4 regions of the Streptomyces sp. NPDC001401 genome follow, and region 2 is predicted to be linked to each of the others. Evidence: riboswitches for the same ligand, from Rfam matches in the RefSeq annotation. Region 2 holds a riboswitch; each other region holds the start of a gene.
What was found. A riboswitch is a leader RNA that binds a small molecule or an ion and turns the genes downstream of it on or off. The one in region 2 is predicted to bind cyclic di-AMP.
Positions count from the first base shown of each region.

Region 1: it holds a riboswitch for cyclic di-AMP, as region 2 does, so the genes downstream of both, ACFY10_RS08585 (M23 family metallopeptidase) here and ACFY10_RS12670 (peptidoglycan DD-metalloendopeptidase family protein) in region 2, are expected to answer to the same signal.
Region 3: it holds a riboswitch for cyclic di-AMP, as region 2 does, so the genes downstream of both, ACFY10_RS38530 (transglycosylase SLT domain-containing protein) here and ACFY10_RS12670 (peptidoglycan DD-metalloendopeptidase family protein) in region 2, are expected to answer to the same signal.
Region 4: it holds a riboswitch for cyclic di-AMP, as region 2 does, so the genes downstream of both, ACFY10_RS36105 (NlpC/P60 family protein) here and ACFY10_RS12670 (peptidoglycan DD-metalloendopeptidase family protein) in region 2, are expected to answer to the same signal.

Region 1 covers NZ_JBIAWI010000002.1:193,380-197,654, forward strand. The annotation lists gene ACFY10_RS08575 (M16 family metallopeptidase) at 1-410, shown strand, start outside; gene ACFY10_RS08580 (M16 family metallopeptidase) at 407-1,795, shown strand; cyclic di-AMP (ydaO/yuaA leader) riboswitch at 1,999-2,163, shown strand; gene ACFY10_RS08585 (M23 family metallopeptidase) at 2,176-2,940, shown strand; gene ACFY10_RS08590 (GntR family transcriptional regulator) at 3,127-3,819, shown strand; gene ACFY10_RS08595 (HPr family phosphocarrier protein) at 4,053-4,275, opposite strand, start outside.
Region 2 covers NZ_JBIAWI010000003.1:144,215-148,489, reverse strand. The annotation lists gene ACFY10_RS12675 (alpha-galactosidase) at 1-1,393, shown strand, start outside; cyclic di-AMP (ydaO/yuaA leader) riboswitch at 1,718-1,876, shown strand; gene ACFY10_RS12670 (peptidoglycan DD-metalloendopeptidase family protein) at 1,881-2,795, shown strand; gene ACFY10_RS12665 (GDSL-type esterase/lipase family protein) at 3,006-4,151, shown strand; gene ACFY10_RS12660 (DUF6250 domain-containing protein) at 4,135-4,275, shown strand, end outside.
Region 3 covers NZ_JBIAWI010000015.1:179,756-184,030, reverse strand. The annotation lists gene ACFY10_RS38540 (MFS transporter) at 1-27, shown strand, start outside; gene ACFY10_RS38535 (CocE/NonD family hydrolase) at 62-2,104, shown strand; cyclic di-AMP (ydaO/yuaA leader) riboswitch at 2,386-2,552, shown strand; gene ACFY10_RS38530 (transglycosylase SLT domain-containing protein) at 2,557-3,039, shown strand; gene ACFY10_RS38525 (HAD family hydrolase) at 3,036-3,956, opposite strand; gene ACFY10_RS38520 (FAD-dependent oxidoreductase) at 4,091-4,275, opposite strand, start outside.
Region 4 covers NZ_JBIAWI010000013.1:221,758-226,032, forward strand. The annotation lists gene ACFY10_RS36100 (hypothetical protein) at 1-85, shown strand, start outside; gene ACFY10_RS36105 (NlpC/P60 family protein) at 89-1,570, opposite strand; cyclic di-AMP (ydaO/yuaA leader) riboswitch at 1,579-1,753, opposite strand; gene ACFY10_RS36110 (DUF5997 family protein) at 2,087-2,464, opposite strand; gene ACFY10_RS36115 (LysR family transcriptional regulator substrate-binding protein) at 2,523-3,308, shown strand; gene ACFY10_RS36120 (hypothetical protein) at 3,377-4,243, shown strand; gene ACFY10_RS36125 (TerD family protein) at 4,270-4,275, opposite strand, start outside.

The DNA of each region.
Region 1 (4,275 bases), on a different contig from region 2:
ACGTCGAGGTGCCGGTCATCGAGACCGCCATCGACGAGGAGCTCGCCCGGTTCGCCGCGGAGGGCCCCACGGCCGAGGAAATGGAGCGCGCCCAGGCCCAGTTGGAGCGCGAGTGGCTGGACCGGCTCGGCACGGTCGCGGGCCGCGCCGACGAACTGTGCCGGTTCGCCGTCCTGTTCGGCGACCCGCAGCTCGCCCTCACCGCCGTCCAGCGCGTCCTGGAGGTGACGGCCGAGGAGGTCAAGGAGGTCGCCAAGGCCCGCCTGCGGCCCGACAACCGCGCGGTGCTCGTCTACGAGCCGCTCTCGGCCGAGTCCGCGGAGCACACCCAGGACGAGGACTTCCCCGAAGACCCCGAGTCCGAAGCCACGGTGGAAGCCACCAACCAGAACGAGGAGGCGGCCAAGTGAGCGAGCTCGCCACGATGCAGTTCCACCCGCAGCCCCAGGCGGGCGAGGCCAGGCCCTGGGCCTTCCCGGCCCCGCAGCGCGGCGCGCTCGACAACGGCCTGACCGTGCTGCGCTGCCACCGCCCCGGACAGCAGGTCGTCGCCGTCGAGGTACTCCTGGACGCGCCCCTGGAGGCCGAGCCGGCCGGCTTCGAAGGCGTCGCCACGATCATGGCGCGGGCCTTCTCGGAGGGCACCGACAAGCACTCCGCCGAGGAGTTCGCCGCCGAGCTGGAGCGCTGCGGCGCCACCCTCGACTCGCACGCCGACCACCCGGGCGTACGCCTGAGCCTGGAGGTCCCGGCCTCCCGCCTGGCCAAGGCGCTCGGCCTGCTCGCCGACGCCCTCAGGGCGCCCGCGTTCGCCGACAGCGAGGTCGAGCGGCTGGTCCGCAACCGCCTCGACGAGATCCCGCACGAGCTGGCCAACCCCTCGCGCCGCGCCGCCAAGGAGCTCTCCAAGGAGCTGTTCCCGGCGACCTCGCGCATGTCGCGCCCGCGCCAGGGCACCGAGGAGACGGTCGAGAAGATCGACGCGGCGGCCGTACGTGCCTTCTACGACCGCCATGTCCGGCCCGCCACGGCCACCGCCGTCGTCGTCGGCGACCTCACCGGCATCGACCTGGACGGGCTGCTCGGCGACACCCTGGGCGCCTGGACGGGTTCCTCGGCCGAGCCCCGCCCCGTGCCGCCGGTGACCGCCGACGACACCGGGCGCGTGATCATCGTGGACCGTCCCGGAGCCGTCCAGACGCAGCTGCTCATCGGCCGCGTCGGCGCCGACCGGCACGACCGCGTGTGGCCCGCTCAGGTGCTCGGCACGTACTGCCTCGGCGGCACCCTCACCTCGCGCCTGGACCGCGTCCTGCGCGAGGAGAAGGGCTACACCTACGGTGTGCGCGCGTTCGGCCAGGTCCTCAGGTCCGCCCCGGACGGCTCCGGTGCCGCGATGCTCGCGATCAGCGGTTCCGTCGACACCCCGAACACCGGCCCGGCGCTGCAGGACCTGTGGACGGTGCTGCGCACGCTCGCCGAGGGCGGCCTCACCGACGCCGAGCGCGACGTCGCCGTACAGAACCTCGTCGGGGTGGCGCCGCTCAAGTACGAGACCGCGGCGGCCGTGGCGAGCACGCTGGCCGACCAGGTCGAGCAGCACCTGCCGGATGACTACCAGGGGACGCTGTACCAGCAGCTCGCCGCGACCGGCACCGTGGAGGCCACCGCGGCGGCCGTGAGCGCCTTCCCGGTGGACCGTCTGGTGACGGTTCTCGTCGGTGACGCGGCCGAGATCAAGGAGCCCGTCCAAGCCCTCGGGATCGGCGAAGTCAGCGTCGTGACGGCCGAGTAGAGGCTCGGTCAGCGGCACGCGCGCGCAGGGGCCCTGGTGACTGATGAGTCACCAGGGCCCCTTAATGTCCGAATTGAGGGAGAGGTTGCCTGTCTGCCCTGTGGCATGCGCTACAAAAGGCGTGATCCGTTTGGGGATTGAAAGCGGCCCCGCTTAGCGTCGTCCGGGCTGTCCGTCAGGCACCGCGCCGCATCCGCGGCACCGGACAGCCATCGCCGAGTCCCCGTACGGCGCGAGCCAGGGGAGCCGGGGACCCACCGCAGTCCCTGGGGTGAATCGGACGCCCGCGCGTGCAGCGAGGGGGTCCGTAGGAGACCTTCCTGCTCCGAACCCGTCAGCTAACCCGGTAGGCGAGAGGGAAGGAAAGGACCAGCCACTACATGGCGTTCACGCGCGCCACCGGGAAGCACCGCCGTCCCACGCGGATGCACCGCAACACCACCCGCGCCACCGGGATCGCGGCCCTCGCCACCACCGGCGTCATCGGCACCCTGGCAGCCCCCGCGCTCGCCGCCGACACCTCCGCTGAGCAGACCGGCCTCACCCCCGTCATCACCATCGGCGACACGATCGCCGACAGGATCGACGCCCAGGCCGACGCCCAGAAGCAGGCCGCCGAGGAGGCCGCGCTCAAGAAGGCGGCCGCGGAGGCGGCGCGAGAGAAGGCCGCCGCGAAGGCCAAGGCGGAGCGCGAGGCCAAGGAGCGCGCCGCCCGCGAGGCCGAGCGCAAGCGCCTCAACATGTTCGTCGCGCCGATATCCAACTCGTATGTCTCGACGGGCTACAAGGCCAGCAGCTCCCTGTGGTCCTCCGGCAGCCACACCGGCATCGACTTCCACGCCGCGAGCGGCACGACCGTCCACGCGGTCGGCTCCGGCACCGTCGTCGAGACCGGCTGGGGCGGCGCCTACGGCAACCAGATCGTGATCAAGATGAACGACGGCACGTACACCCAGTACGGCCATCTGTCGTCCATCGGCGTCTCGGTGGGCCAGACCGTCACCCCGGGCCAGCAGATAGGCCTCTCGGGCGCGACCGGCAACACCACCGGACCGCACCTGCACTTCGAGGCCCGTACGACCCCCGAGTACGGCTCGGACATCGACCCCGTCGCCTACCTGCGCTCGCACGGCGTGAACGTCTGACGACGGATCGCAAGATCTCCTGAGGCCCCGGCTCCCCGGCCGGGGCTTTTGGCGTTTCTGTCGCCCTGCTGTCCAAAAAATATCCATGGATTCCGGCCCGCCGTCGGAAATTCCGGCTCCGTGCAATAGAGTCACCGATACACGTCAATCATCGACGTTTCACGGGGATTAAGTCGGAGGTCGGTCATGCGTATTCCGGCGCACTCGGTGTGCACGGCGATCCGGGACGACATCGTCGCCGGTGTCTACGAGCGCGGCAGCCGGCTCACCGAGGAACTCCTCGCGCGCCGCTACGGCGTCTCGCGCGTGCCCGTCCGCGAGGCGCTGCGCACCCTGGAGGCCGAGGGCTTCGTGGTGACCCGGCGGCACGCGGGCGCGTGCGTCGCGGAACCGACCGAGCAGGAGGCCGCCGACCTGCTGGAGATGCGGATGCTCCTGGAGCCGCTCGGCGCCTCCCGGGCCGCCCAGCGGCGCACCGATGCCCACCTCAAGGTCCTGCGCGGCCTGGTCAGACTGGGCCAGGAGCGGGCCAGGAGGGGCAACAGCGAGGATCTGCGCTCCCTGGGAGGCTGGTTCCACGAGACGCTCGCCCAGGCCTCCGGCAGCCCCGCGCTGACCTCGATGCTGACCCAGCTGCGGCACAAGATCGCCTGGATGTACGCCGTGGAGGCACCGGCCAACCCCGTGGAGTCCTGGGCGGAGCACGGCGCGATCGTCGACGCCGTGGCCCGTGGTGACAGCGAGCGCGCGCGGGCGGTCACGACGCTGCACACCGAGCGCTCGAGCGCGGCGCACCGGCTGCGCTTCGGCGCCCCGGAGCGGGCAAACGGTGTGAGGAACTCGCAACATCCCGTAAACATGACGGGCCTGCGGCATTAACACGGGCGCCGTATACAAAGAGGAGATATTCGGCGGAGGAGTATTTCCGCTGCTCTTTTTCTGGCGCGCCGGGAATTTCCGCTCGCGCGCCGTTCGCATGCCCGGGTGGGCGTGCTGATTATGCCTGCGGTAATGGCGTCGGAACGAAGCCGCAATGGCGGTACGGCGAAAAACGGCGGAGCCGCGCCACCCGGAAAAGGTGACGCGGCTCCGCCGTTCGGTGCGGGTGGCGCTCAGACGGTCTCGGGGAGCTCCTCGAGCCCCTCGGAGACCAGCTTCGCCAGGCGGTCGAGGGCGACGTCCGCACCCTCGGCCTCGGAGGCGAGGACGATCTCCTCGCCGCCCTGGGCGCCCAGGCCGAGAACGGCCAGCATGGAGGCCGCGTTGACGGGGTTGCCGTCGGCCTTGGCGATCGTCACCGGGATACCTGCGGCCGTGGCGGCCCGGACGAAGATG
Region 2 (4,275 bases):
CGCGGTGGCGCAACTCCCGGACGCGCGCGTGCAGATCACCGGCGGCGTCGGTTACGACGACTCCGGGCTGCTGCGTCTGGAGGCTGGGGAGTCGTACACGACCCCCGTCTTCGCCGGTCTGTGGAGCGACGGCGGCTTCGGCGGAGCGAGCCGCGCCTGGCACGCCTACCAGCGCGCGTACGTCATCCCGGACGCGGACCGGGACCGGCCGGTGCTGTTCAACTCCTGGGAGGCCACGGAGTTCGACATCTCCGAGGAGCAGCAGGGAACCCTTGCACGGCGGGCCGCGGCGATCGGCGTCGAGCTGTTCGTGGTCGACGACGGCTGGTTCGGCAAGCGCACCAGCGACCGCGCCGGACTCGGCGACTGGACGGTCAACCGGGACCGCTTCCCGAGCGGCCTCAAGCCTCTCGCGGACTATGTGCACGCCCTCGGCATGCAATTCGGCATCTGGGTCGAGCCCGAGATGGTCAACCCCGACAGCGACCTCTACCGCGCCCACCCGGACTGGGTGCAGTTCCAACCGGGACGAAAGCGGACGGAATTCCGTAACCAGCTCGTACTGAACCTGGCCCGGGAGGATGTCCAGGAGTACCTCTGGGAGCAGCTCGACGCTCTCCTCTCCAGTGCCCCGATCGACTATGTGAAGTGGGACTTCAACCGCTGCTTCACCGACGCGGGCTGGCCCGGCGAGCCCTACCCGCAGCGCCTCTGGGTCGATCATGTCCGCGCCCTCTACTCCCTGTTGGACCGGCTGCGGGCAGCCCACCCGGGCGTCGCCTTCGAATCCTGCTCGGGCGGCGGCGGCCGGATCGACCTCGGGATCATGAGCCGCACGGACCAGGTGTGGACCTCCGACAACACCGACCCGCTCGACCGGCTCGCCATCCAGCACGGCTTCAGCCAGATCCATCCCGCGCGCGCGATGGCAGCCTGGGTCACCGACAGTCCGAACACCCAGCTCAACGGGCGGGTCAGCTCGCTGCGCTTCCGGTTCGTGAGCGCCATGGCCGGAGTGCTCGGGGTCGGCGGGGACCTCACCCGGTGGACCGAGGAGGAGCTCGCCGAGGCCGGGGAGTGGGTGGGGCTCTACAAGGAGATCCGGCCGCTCGTGCAGCGCGGGGACCTCTACCGGCTGCGGCCTCCGCGCGGCGGGCTGAGCGCGGTGCAGTACGTGCGCGGGGACGAGGCGGTCGTCCTCGCCTGGCTCCAGGCGCAGAGCCACGGCGAACCCGTACCGGCGCTGCGGCTGCGAGGCCTCGACCCGACAGGCTCGTATGAATGCCTCGAAACGGGCGAAGTTCGCAGTGGTGCTGTATTGCTGTATCACGGACTGCGCACCGGGTTGCATGGCGACCTCGACGCGGCAGTTTTCCGGCTACGGCGCATCTGAGCCTTCTGTCTGGATTGGTGCTTTGGTCATTCTTCAGCCCTCTTCGTTCCAACTCGCTCAGGAATAGGGGTTCCTGAGGCAGGGCGCGTGAGGAGCGTCATATCCGTGACCGTGCGTGGCGCGTCATGTTCACGTAATTCGGGTGCTTTACAAGGGCGTTTGGGTGAGCGAGGCACCCTGGAATTCACGCACGGTCACCGGGTTTTCTCTCAAGGGATCAACAGAAACGCATTCACGGGGAACCGTCACTTGTTCCTTTGCGTCTTGGTCGCTTACGTTCGCCACCAATCCGGACGGACGCCCAATCCTGCCGCCGCCCGGTGCCCGCAGAACTCACCCGTGAACGGCAGGAGCGGGGGACCCACAGGTACAACCGCCTGTTCCGGTCTCCGGAACGGCTAGGGGTAAAGCCGCGTCGCATGCGCGGCCGGGCATCTCCAGCCCGCACCCGACAGCTCACCTCGTAGGCGCCGGAGAGGAATTCGTCATGCCCGCGAAGGGTAAGCACCGCCGCCCGAAGCCCCAGCGCTTCACCCGCTCCATCGCCGTCGCCGGAACCGGTTCCGCCGCGCTCGCTCTCCCGCTCATGGGGGCCACCGGCGCCCATGCCGCCACAACTCAGTCCGCTTCCCAGTCGGTTTCGGAAAAGGCCGTCCAGTCCCTTCCGGTCGCCGAGAAGGCGGCCCAGAAGAAGAGCGCCGCCAGTAATGCGGGTGTGCGGACCTATTCGGTGCGGACCGGCGACTATCTCTCGAAGATCGCCGACGAGCAGCATGTCTCCGGCGGCTGGCACAAGCTCTACTCGGACAACCGGCGGGCCGTCGGCGACGACCCGTCGCTGATCCACCCGGGCCTGAAGCTGACGATCGGCCGGAAGGCCGCGACGGGCACCACCAAGTCGTCGCATTCTTCTTCCTCTTCTTCGTCCGCCTCGAAGACGTCCTCGTCCTCGAACAAAACGACCGCCACCCGGACCGCCGAGTCCACCTCCACCGGCTTCACGCTCCCGGTGACCGGTGCCACCATCGGCACCGGCTACCACGTGGCCGGCAGCATGTGGTCCAGCGGGTACCACACGGGCGTCGACTTCGTCGTCCCGACCGGCACCGCCCTCAAGGCCGTCGGTGCCGGCACGGTCGTCTCCGCCGGCTGGGGCGGCGCGTACGGCAACCAGGTCGTCATCAGGCTGGCCGACGGCTACTACGCGCAGTACGGCCACATGTCCCAGCTCTCCGTCTCGGCGGGCCAGACCGTGACCGAGGGCCAGCAGATCGGCCTCTCCGGCGCGACCGGCAATGTGACCGGCCCGCACCTGCACTTCGAGATCCGCACCACGCCGGACTACGGCTCCGACGTGGACCCGGTCGCCTACCTCCGCTCGAAGGGCGTCGGCGTCGTCTGACATCCCCCACGACCACCTGCCTGACATGCTGCCGAAGGCCGGACCTCCATCCCCGGGTCCGGCCTTCGGTGTGTCCGGGTGCACTCGTGCGCCGTAGGAGTGTCGACGGCGAAGGGGTGTCGACACTGAGGGGGAATTGGGACACAGTGATCTCCGTAGCGATGCAAGCGCTTTCTCCGCCGTCGTCCGACAAGGCCTACGGAGGTCCCCGTGCCCGGCGTCGACCGACGCACCGTCGTGAGACGCGGACGTAGCTTCCTGACCTCGGCGCTGACTCTGCTGCTGGCCGTGGGCGCGCTGTTCGGCGAGGCCCGGCAGCCCGTCTTCGCCTCCGAAGAGCCGAACGTCGTAGGCCCCGACGACAGGCGGATCGCCTACGAGGGGCACTGGGGCATCACCGACGAGGCCGCCACCACCGTGAACTCCGGCTCCCGGCTGCGCTTCCGCTTCATTGGCCCCGTGGTGCACGTCCTGTTCGACGTCTCCTCGGTGACCGTGCCCGCCCAGGTGTATGTGTCGGTCGACGGCGGACCGAAGCGGCTGTTCGCCGTCGACCGCGACGACGTCGGGATCACGGCGGCGGGGCGCGGTCCGCACACCGCCGAGTTGTCGGTCAAGGACGTCTTCTCGCGGGTCAACCGGTGGACGCCGCCGCTGGAGACGGGCGTGGCCGTCAGGGGCATTCGAGGGGAGTTCCTGGGTCAACGGGTCCGTCATTCGGCCCAGTTGGTGTTCTACGGCGACTCCATCACTCAAGGCGTCATGGCCCTGTGCGACGTCAACACCTCCGACTGCGCCGACGGCACGACCGCCTACCCGACCCTGGTCGCCGACGCCCTGCACGCCTCGCTCACCCAGGTCGGCTTCGGGCGGCAGGGAGTGCTCCAGAGCGGCAACGGGGGAGTGCCGGCCGCCTCGGACGCATACGGCTGGAACTACGCGGGCTCCAGGGCCGGCCCGGACCGCCGTGCCGATGCGATCGTCGTGAACCAGGGCACCAACGACGCCTCGTACGGTGCGGCGGAGTTCCGGGCGGCCTACCGCGCCTACCTCGCCAGGCTGCGGGCCGCCGCACCGCACGCCCGCATCCTCGCGCTGCGCCCGTTCAACGGCACGCACGCCGACGACATCGCCGCGGTCGTCGCCGAACTCGCCGACCCCCGCACGGAGTTCGTCGACACGACCGGCTGGCTCTCCGTGACCGACGGGGACCTCAACGGGACCGTCCATCCCAGCGCCCAGGGCCATCGCAAGGTGGCGGACCGTCTGCTCGCAGTTCTCCGGCGCCCACCGCGACCGGTCGCGCCGTCGATCACCCCACCCGAAGGAGCCGCCTCCCGTGACGAGCACCCGTAGAGCATTCGGCGCCCTGGCCGCCGGCGCCGCCCTGGCCGCCCTCGCCCCCGCACCGGCCGCCAGTGCCTCGCCCCGCGGCCGCCTCATCGCGCGCGACGACTTCCGCCACGGTCTTGGCCGGTGG
Region 3 (4,275 bases), on a different contig from region 2:
CGCCGCACGATGCACCCGGTCCACTGAAGCCCACCCAGCCACTGGGGTCACCGCGATGAGCCTGCACATCCGAACGTCCTTCCCCTACGAGACGACTCACGAGGACCTCTGGATCCCGCTCCCGGACGGGATCGTGCTCTACGCGCGCGTATGGCGCCCACTGACGGACGAGCCCGTACCGGCGCTCCTCGAATACCTGCCGTACCGCCTGACCGACTGGACCGCGCCCCGCGACCACCAACGCCATCCCTGGTACGCGGGCCACGGCTACGCCTCCGTCCGGGTCGACATCCGCGGGCACGGCAACAGCGAGGGCCTGCCGACGGACGAGTACTCGGCGACCGAGCTCGCAGACGGGGTCGCGGTGGTCAACTGGCTTGCGGAGCAGCCCTGGTGCGACGGCAAGGTGGGCATGTTCGGCATCTCCTGGGGCGGCTTCAACTCCCTCCAGATCGCGGCCCTCGCGCCCGAGCCGCTCAAGGCGATCGTCACCGTGTGCTCTACGGACGACCGCTATGACAACGACGTGCACTACATGGGAGGTTCCGTCCTCGCGGTGGACATGCACGCCTGGGCGGCAACAATGCTCGCCTTCGTCTGCCGGCCGCCGGACCCGCTGTACGTCGGCAAGGCCTGGCGGGACATGTGGCTGGAGCGGCTGGAGGCCGTCGACCCCTTCGTCCACACCTGGCTCGCACACCAGACGCGGGACGACTACTGGCGGCAGGGCAGCGTCTGCGAGGACTACGGCGCGATCGACGCCGCCGTCCTCGCCGTGGGCGGCTGGCACGACCCGTACCGCGACACGGTGCTCCGGCTCGTCGAGCACCTGCCCGCCGACCGGGTACGCGGCCTGATCGGCCCCTGGTCGCACCAGTACCCGGACCGCGGCCTGCCACCCGGCCCGGCGATCGGGTTCCTCCAGGAGACCCTGCGCTGGTGGGACCACTGGCTCAAGGGGATCGACTCCGGGGTGATGCGGGAGCCGCTGCTGCGGTCGTACATCAGCGACTCGCATCCGCCGGCCACGGTGTACGAGACGCTGCCGGGGCGGTGGGTGGGGGAGTCGGCCTGGCCGTCGCCCGGGGTGACGGGGGTTTCGTATGCCTTGGCGGACAGTGCTATGTCACATTCCACTGCCCCCGTGCTCATCCGCTCCCCGCAGCACACGGGCGTGGACGCCGGCCGGTTCCTCCCGTTCGGGAACGATGCCGACCTGCCGCCGGACCAGCGGGAGGAGAACGCCAGGTCAGCCTGCTTCGAGTTCGAGGTGGGCGAGGAGACATGGGTGCTGGGGCGGCCCCGGGTGCGGTTGCGGGTGACGTGCGGGGCGCCGAGCGGGCAGGTCGTCGCGAGGGTATGTGACATAGCACTGGACGGCTCATCAACCCTGGTCACCCGAGGAGCACTGAACCTGTCGGCCCGCCACGGCCGCCACCAGGCGGTCCCATGGACGCCGGGCGCCACCGAGGACGTCGAGTTCGAGCTGAACGGCATCGGTCACGCCTTCCCGCCCGGCCACCGCATCCGCCTTGCCGTCTCCTCCGCGTACTGGCCGTGGATCTGGCCGCAGCCCGACTCGGCGGCGGGCTTCACCATCGACCCGGCGGGCAGCTTCCTGGAACTCCCGGTACGCGCACGCGTGTTGGACGAGAGAGCGATCACCTTCGAGGAGCCGGAGCAGTCCGATCCGATGAACGTGGCCCGCGGCCTGGCCGCTGATGGATGGAGTCCGATCACGCTCGACGAACCGCGCCCCGAGCGCCTGGTGGTGCGTGACGTGACCAAGGGCGAGTGGCGCCTGGAGGTCGACCCGCGCTACGGCGGCACGCGCGTGTATCCCGACGGTCTGGAGTTCACCGAGGACGCGCTGGAGACGTACACGATCCAGGAGACCGACCCCCTGTCGGCCCGCACCCGCTCGGACTGGTCGATCCGTCTGCACCGCCCCGATCTGGCCTGGGACACGACGATCCGCGCCCGCTCGGAAATCACCTGCGACGAGGAGTCCTTTTTCGCCTCCAATGAGGTGATCTGCACCGAAGGTGGAGAGGCGGTCTTCCATCGGACCTGGGTGAAGCGAATTCCACGGTCGGCTGGTTGACCACCAGTTGGGACCATTGCCCTATTTGCCACTCTTGCGGATGTCGGTGACTTGACTCACACGGCAGGGTCGGCCGGCGACGGCCCGACGCCTGCCGCTTCCCCTTCCCCCGCACGCCAGTTGAGGCTTGGCAACCGCAAAGGATCAAGTGCCCCATAAGCCTCAGACCAAGGTCAATAGGCATGATCAGTGAACCCGGCACTTGTTCCGGGCATGTGCTCTCGCATACGTTCCCGGCCTGTCGGGCGGACGCCGAATCCTGCCGCCGCCCCGGCACGACCCATCGACGAACGCACTCGCACGGCAGGAGCGGGGGAACCAGGTAAGTCGCCGGACCGGGCATCGCCCGGACCGACTAGGGGTGAAGCCGCGTTGCCGTACGGCTGCGCGGCCGGGCATCTCCCCGCCCGAACCCGACAGCTCACCTCGCAGGCGCCGGAGAGGAATCCGCCATGCCTGCAACAGGTCAGCACCGTCGCCCCAGAAACGCCCGCCTCGCCCGCAAGCTCGCCGTCGCCGGTACGGGCGCCGCCGTTCTCGCCCTCCCGCTCATCGGGGCGACCAGCGCGTCCGCGGCCACCCCGACCCTGGTCACCGCGAAGTCGATGGGCTACACCGACAACCTCGACGGCTGGATCCGGGCCGCCCTCCAGGTCATGTCGCAAAACGGAATCCCCGGGACGTACAACGGCATTTACCGCAACATCATGCGGGAGTCCTCGGGCGACCCGGCCGCCATCAACAACTGGGACTCGAACGCGGCCGCCGGCACCCCGTCAAAGGGGCTGCTGCAGGTCATCGACCCGACGTTCCTCGCGTACCACGTGCCCGGCACGCAGCTCAACCCCTACGACCCCGTCGCGAACATCACGGCCGCCTGCAAGTACGCCGCCGCGCGGTACGGGTCGATCGACAACGTGTACGGCGCCTACTAGAGCTCCTCGAACTCCCCCAGTTCCTCGAGCTCTTCCAGTTCCCTGAGCTCCTCAAGGCCCTTGAGGCCCTTGAGCCCCTCGATGTCCTCGAGGTCCTCCAGGTCCTCGAGGCCGAGGAACAGTCTCTCGAGGACGACGGCGATGCCGTCGTCCTCGTTCGACAGGGTGATCTCGTCAGCCACCGCCTTGAGTTCGGGGTGGGCGTTGGCCATGGCGACGCCGTGGGCGGCCCAGTCGAACATGGGGATGTCGTTGGGCATGTCGCCGAACGCGATCGTCCGCTCCGGACCAAGTCCCAGATGTGCGGCGGCCAGTGCGAGGCCCGTCGCCTTGGTGATGCCGCATGGCTGGAGTTCGACGGTCCCCGGACCCGACATGGTGACGGTGGCCAGCGAACCGACCACCGAGCGCGCCGTCGCCGCCAACTCGTCGTCGGACAGGTCGGGATGGCGCAGCAGCACCTTGCTGATCGGTTCGCACCACAGGTCGTCGCGCCGGTCGACCCGTACGGCCGGCAGCGTCGGATGCGGCATGAGGTAGCCCGGTTCGATGAGCGTGAGCCCCTCCACGCCGTCCTGGTCGACAGCCGCGTACACCTGACCCACCTCGGCCTCGATCTTGCCGAGGGCGGTCTCGGCCAGCTCCCGGTCCAGCGTGACGGACCACAGCAGACGGTCCGCGCCGACGTCGTACACCTGCGCGCCCTGTCCGCACACCGCGAGCCCCCTGCTGCCCAGTTGGTCGAGGAGCGGCCGCACCCTGGGGGCCGGCCGGCCCGTGACGACCAGGTGCCGGGCGCCGGCCCCGGCCGCCCGCGCGAGCGCGGCGAGGGAGCGGTCGGAGAGCGTGTCGTCGCCTCGGAGCAGCGTGCCGTCCAGGTCGGTGGCGATGAGCGCATATGCGGTGGGTGCAGCCATGATCAGAGAATACGGACACGACGCCCCACCGACTCATCGCGAACCGGACGACGGCGGAGTGCACCACCGCCCCTTGCTCAACTCCCTTATCCTTGTGGGCTCTTCATCACCAGGCAGGGGCCCGCCGGCTCGGCCTACCCGTGCGCTGCCGCCAGGTGTTCGGCCAGCCTCGGAGAGGCGAACTCCGTGCCGCACACGAAGCGCATCACCGGGCCGTACGACGCCGCGGCCGGCAGGCCCGTGAAGTACAGGCCGGGGACCGACGAGACGTATCCCGCGCCCAGTTTGGGTGTGCCGCGGCTCACCGCCAGACGCGTAC
Region 4 (4,275 bases), on a different contig from region 2:
CCAGACGATGCTCGGCCGCCGACTCCCGTGGGCGGCCTCGCAGTTCACCGAGCTGCTGGTGTCACGGCTGGACCGACGTTCCTGAACCTCACGCAGGCCGGACCGCGATGCGGATCGCCGCCTCCCCGGCGTTGTGGATCGACTCCTCGCGGATCACCGAGCCCGGGCCGGGCGCGTGGATCATCATGCCGTTGCCGGTGTAGAGGCCGACGTGGCTGAAGTTGTCGTGGAAGAAGATCAGGTCTCCTGGGCGGCTCTCGGCGAGCGGGATCACCGTGCCGATGCTCGCCTGCTCGGCCGTGGACCGCGGCAGGGCGACCCCCGCGGCCTTCCAGGCGGCCTGGGTGAGACCGGCATTGTCGTACGACTCCGGTCCGACCGCACCCCACAGGCACGGCCTGCCGATCTGCGCCTGCGCGAAGGCGACGGCCCGGTCGGCCTTGGTGCCGGTGGGCGTCTGCGGGGTCGGGACACCCGTGTCGAGGACGGTCAGCTCCTGCGAGCGCCAGTCCTGGGCCGCAGGTATGCCCGTGTCGAGCACCGACGGCTGCGAGCGCCACTCCTGGGCCATGGACAAGCCGGTGTCGAGAACCGTCTGCTCCTGCGGGCGCCACTGCTCGGCCGCGGGTACGCCGGTGTCGAGGACCGACGGCTGCTGCAGCCGCCAGGCCTCGTCGGCCGCACGACGGGCCTGCTCCTGTGCCACGGGGTCCTGCCAGCCGCCCTGGAGCGGCTGCACGACGGCCTGCTGGGCCGTGGTGGCCCAGGCGGGCTGCGGAGACTGGGCCTCGATCGCCGCGAGCGGTGAGCTCTGCTGTGCGGCCGCCTGCCAGGTGTTCCCGGCCGGTCGAGGCTCGACGGCCGGGCGCGGGACGGAGGTCTGCTGGGCCGTGTACCGGTACAGCAGCTCGCTGGCGGCCGCGATCCTGCGTTGGCTCTCCTGCTTGGACTTCCGCAGCGAGGTCTGCTTCGACTCGGGGGCCGCCGGCAGGGCGGCGACGGCCTCCTGACGGGGTGCCGGCACGGCGGGCAGCGCGGTCGCGTGGCCGGCGGTCAGCTCGGCGACGGGACGGCGGACGCCTGCCGCGGGCAGCTCGGGCACGGGCCGCCCGGCCGCCTCCAGCTCACGGCCCGCACGACCCTCCGCACGCTCCGCCGGACGCGCGCGCCGGGTCTCGGCCGGGCGGCTCGGCGTGCGGTCGGACGGCAGTACCGCCGGGACCGTCGGGCCCAGCGACGCCCGCGCCGCGTCGAACCACTGCCTGGTGACGTTGTCGAGGTCGGGATCAGAGCGCCTGCCCCCGCCCGCCGGGGTGCCGCGCCCACGCTGGCCCGACCCCTGAGTGCGGGTCAGGTTGTACTGGCCGGTGTCGCTCTCGGCCTGGTCGTAGAGGCTGCTCACGCGCTGCCGGACGTCTTCGCGGCTGGGGCCCTCATCCCCCGTCAGGGGCACCGCGTCGGCGGTCTGCGACAGCAGCGCCACCGAGGTGAGGGCCGCCGTCGCAAGAGCGGAATTGCGCATACCGGGCAGGCCGAGGCCTCCGGTGCGCGATGGTCGATCCGGCGCCATGGGAGCCGTACTCCTTCCGTACTCCGCCTACCGAGTTAGCTGTCGGGTTCGGGCGGTCGGTTCCGGAAGGCATGCCCTACGGCCCCTGCCCTGTCGGGCAGTTGGGCCGATTCACCCCATCGTTCGGTTGGGTCCCCGGCTCCGGCTGCCACAGGGGCGCACCGGACTCGGCGGAGGCCACGCGTCCCGGCGGGGTTCGCCGGAGGAACTCGTGCGGCCTGATGCCACGCTAGCCAACTTGTGCGGCTCGTGTGAAGGTTGAAGGCCGGAATGTCCGATACGCTTTTGTGACCTTCGTCGTGATGCACCGTCAGATCCGTGCGTCGCGCACGCAACGGATCCGAACGGCAACCGACTGTCGCGGGCGGACGGCGTCAGCGCCCCAAAGGGGCGCGGGGCTGCATCGATCTGCGGCTCCGCCGCGCGGGCGCGGCCGGCCACGACGGCGCCGCAGACGAAAGGCGACATATCCCGGCCCCGCTGCGGAGCCGCACAGCGGCGCAGCCCGCGGAGCGCTCAGCGCTCAGCGTCCCGCTTCTTGATCCGCGCCGCCTCCTTGCGGACCTCGGCCTGTGTGGCCCGCTCCTTCTGCAGCCACTCGGGCTGCTCCTGCTTCAGGGCCTCGATCTGCTCGGTGGTCAGCGGCTCCGTGATCCCGCCGCGCGCGAGACCCGAGATGGAGACGCCCAGCTTCTCCGCGACCACCGGACGGGGGTGCGGCCCCTTGGCCCGCAGCTCACGCAGCCACTGAGGCGGATCGGCCTGGAAGGCGTCGAGCTCGGCTCGCGAGACGACACCCTCCCGGAATTCGGCGGGGGTGGCCTCGAGGTACACACCCAGCTTCTTCGCCGCGGTCGCGGGCTTCATCGTCTGGGTGCTCTGGTGCGACTTCATGCCGTCCAGGGTATCGACCGTGTTCGAGACCTCCGACCACGGCCGGTAACCTGGCCCGGTGACAGGCTCGGAAGCATCCCCAACGTTCCGGCTTGCGTACGTCCCGGGGGTGACGCCCGCCAAGTGGGTGCGGATCTGGAACGAGCGCCTGCCCGACATCCCGCTGAACCTCCTCGCCGTACCGGCCGCCGAAGCATCCGACGTGTTGCGCGCCGGTGACGCCGACGCGGGACTCGTACGGCTGCCGGTCGACCGTACGTTCTTCAGCGCGATCCCTCTCTACGCCGAGACGACGGTCGTCGTCGTCCCCAAGGACCACGTGATCACGGCGGCGGACGAGGTGACCGTCGAGGACCTCTCGGAGGAGGTCCTCTTCCACCCCCTCGACGACGTCTTCGACTGGGACCGGCCGCCGGGCGAGCCCGCCTTCGAGCGCCCCGCCACCACCGAGGACGCCGTGGAACTCGTCGCGGCGGGTGTCGGCCTCCTGGTCGTCCCCCAGTCGCTGGCCCGTCTGTACCACCGCAAGGACCTCACGTACCGGCCGCTGGTGGACGGCCCCGAGTCGAGCGTCGCCCTGGCGTGGCCCGAGGATGCGACCACGGACCTGGTCGAGGACTTCATCGGAATCGTCCGCGGCCGCACGGTCAACAGCTCCCGGGGCCGCAAGGCGCCGACGCCGGAGCCGAAGGGCGGGACCGGCGACACGGCCGGCGCCCGGCGCAAGCCCGCGGCGGGGAAGGCGACCGGGAAGACGGCAGGGAAGTCGACGGGGCGCAACCCGCGGGCCGGTTCCGACGTCTCCAAGGGCGCCAAGCGCAGGAAGCCCCGCCGCCGGGCATAGCCTCGGTCGGGGCGCCCTCGCCCCATTCCGATCCATCCGGTGGGGCGATGGACGGGAGGCGGGGGAGTTTGCTTCGCAAGGGGGAGCGGTCCGCAGGTGGGGCCGCGGACCGGCTGCGTGCCCGCGGACTGTGGGGCGATCGGGCCGGCCAGGGGCACGGGCAGCAGCGCGGTGCATGGTGGCGGGTGGCGGCGTTCGTCGGGCGCACGCTGCGGGGCGAGTGGCAGGGCATCGTCGTCGATCCGGTGCGGCAACTCGGACGTCGTGGGCTGCCCGCACTGTTCCTGGCGTTCCTGGCCGCCTTCGGTGTCATCTTCTTCCATGCGCTGGCGCAGCGGCCGGCCGGCGCCGTGGTGGTGCGGCTGCTCGGCGGCGTCAAGGCCGACCTGCCGTTGTGGCTGGCCCTGCTGCGCACGCCGGTGTCGCTGTACGTCCCGGCACTGGATCTGCCCGTGTGGGCGGGGATCACGCAGTTGTTCCTCGCGTTCGCGCTGGCCGAGCTCATCCTCGGCCGGGCCAGAACGCTCGTCATCTCGTACGCGACCACACTCGCCGGCACCCTCATGGTGCGCGTGATGATCGCGCTCGGTCCGGGCTGGGGCGGGCTGGGCCTGCCGCCCGGGATCGGGCAGGTGCTGGACACCGGACCGTCCGCCGCCGTCGTGGGCCTGTTCACCTATCTCGCCGTCGTCCGGCGCGCACCCGTCGTGTTCGCCCTCACCGGCGGGTCCATGGTGTGGGAGTCGATTGCCGTACCCAATCTGGCCGGCCGCGAGCACCTGATAGCCGTCGGCACCGCGATCGTCCTGGCCCTCTTCCACGTACACGGCCGCAGGCGGCCGTCCGCCCGGCCCCTCCCCCCGGTACGCCGAGCGCAGTCGCCGGGGGCGAGGGCCGGGGAGCCGTGCCCGGACGATCACGTCGCGGTCGGTTGAGCGCGTCGGCACGCACGCGACGCCGGTCAGGG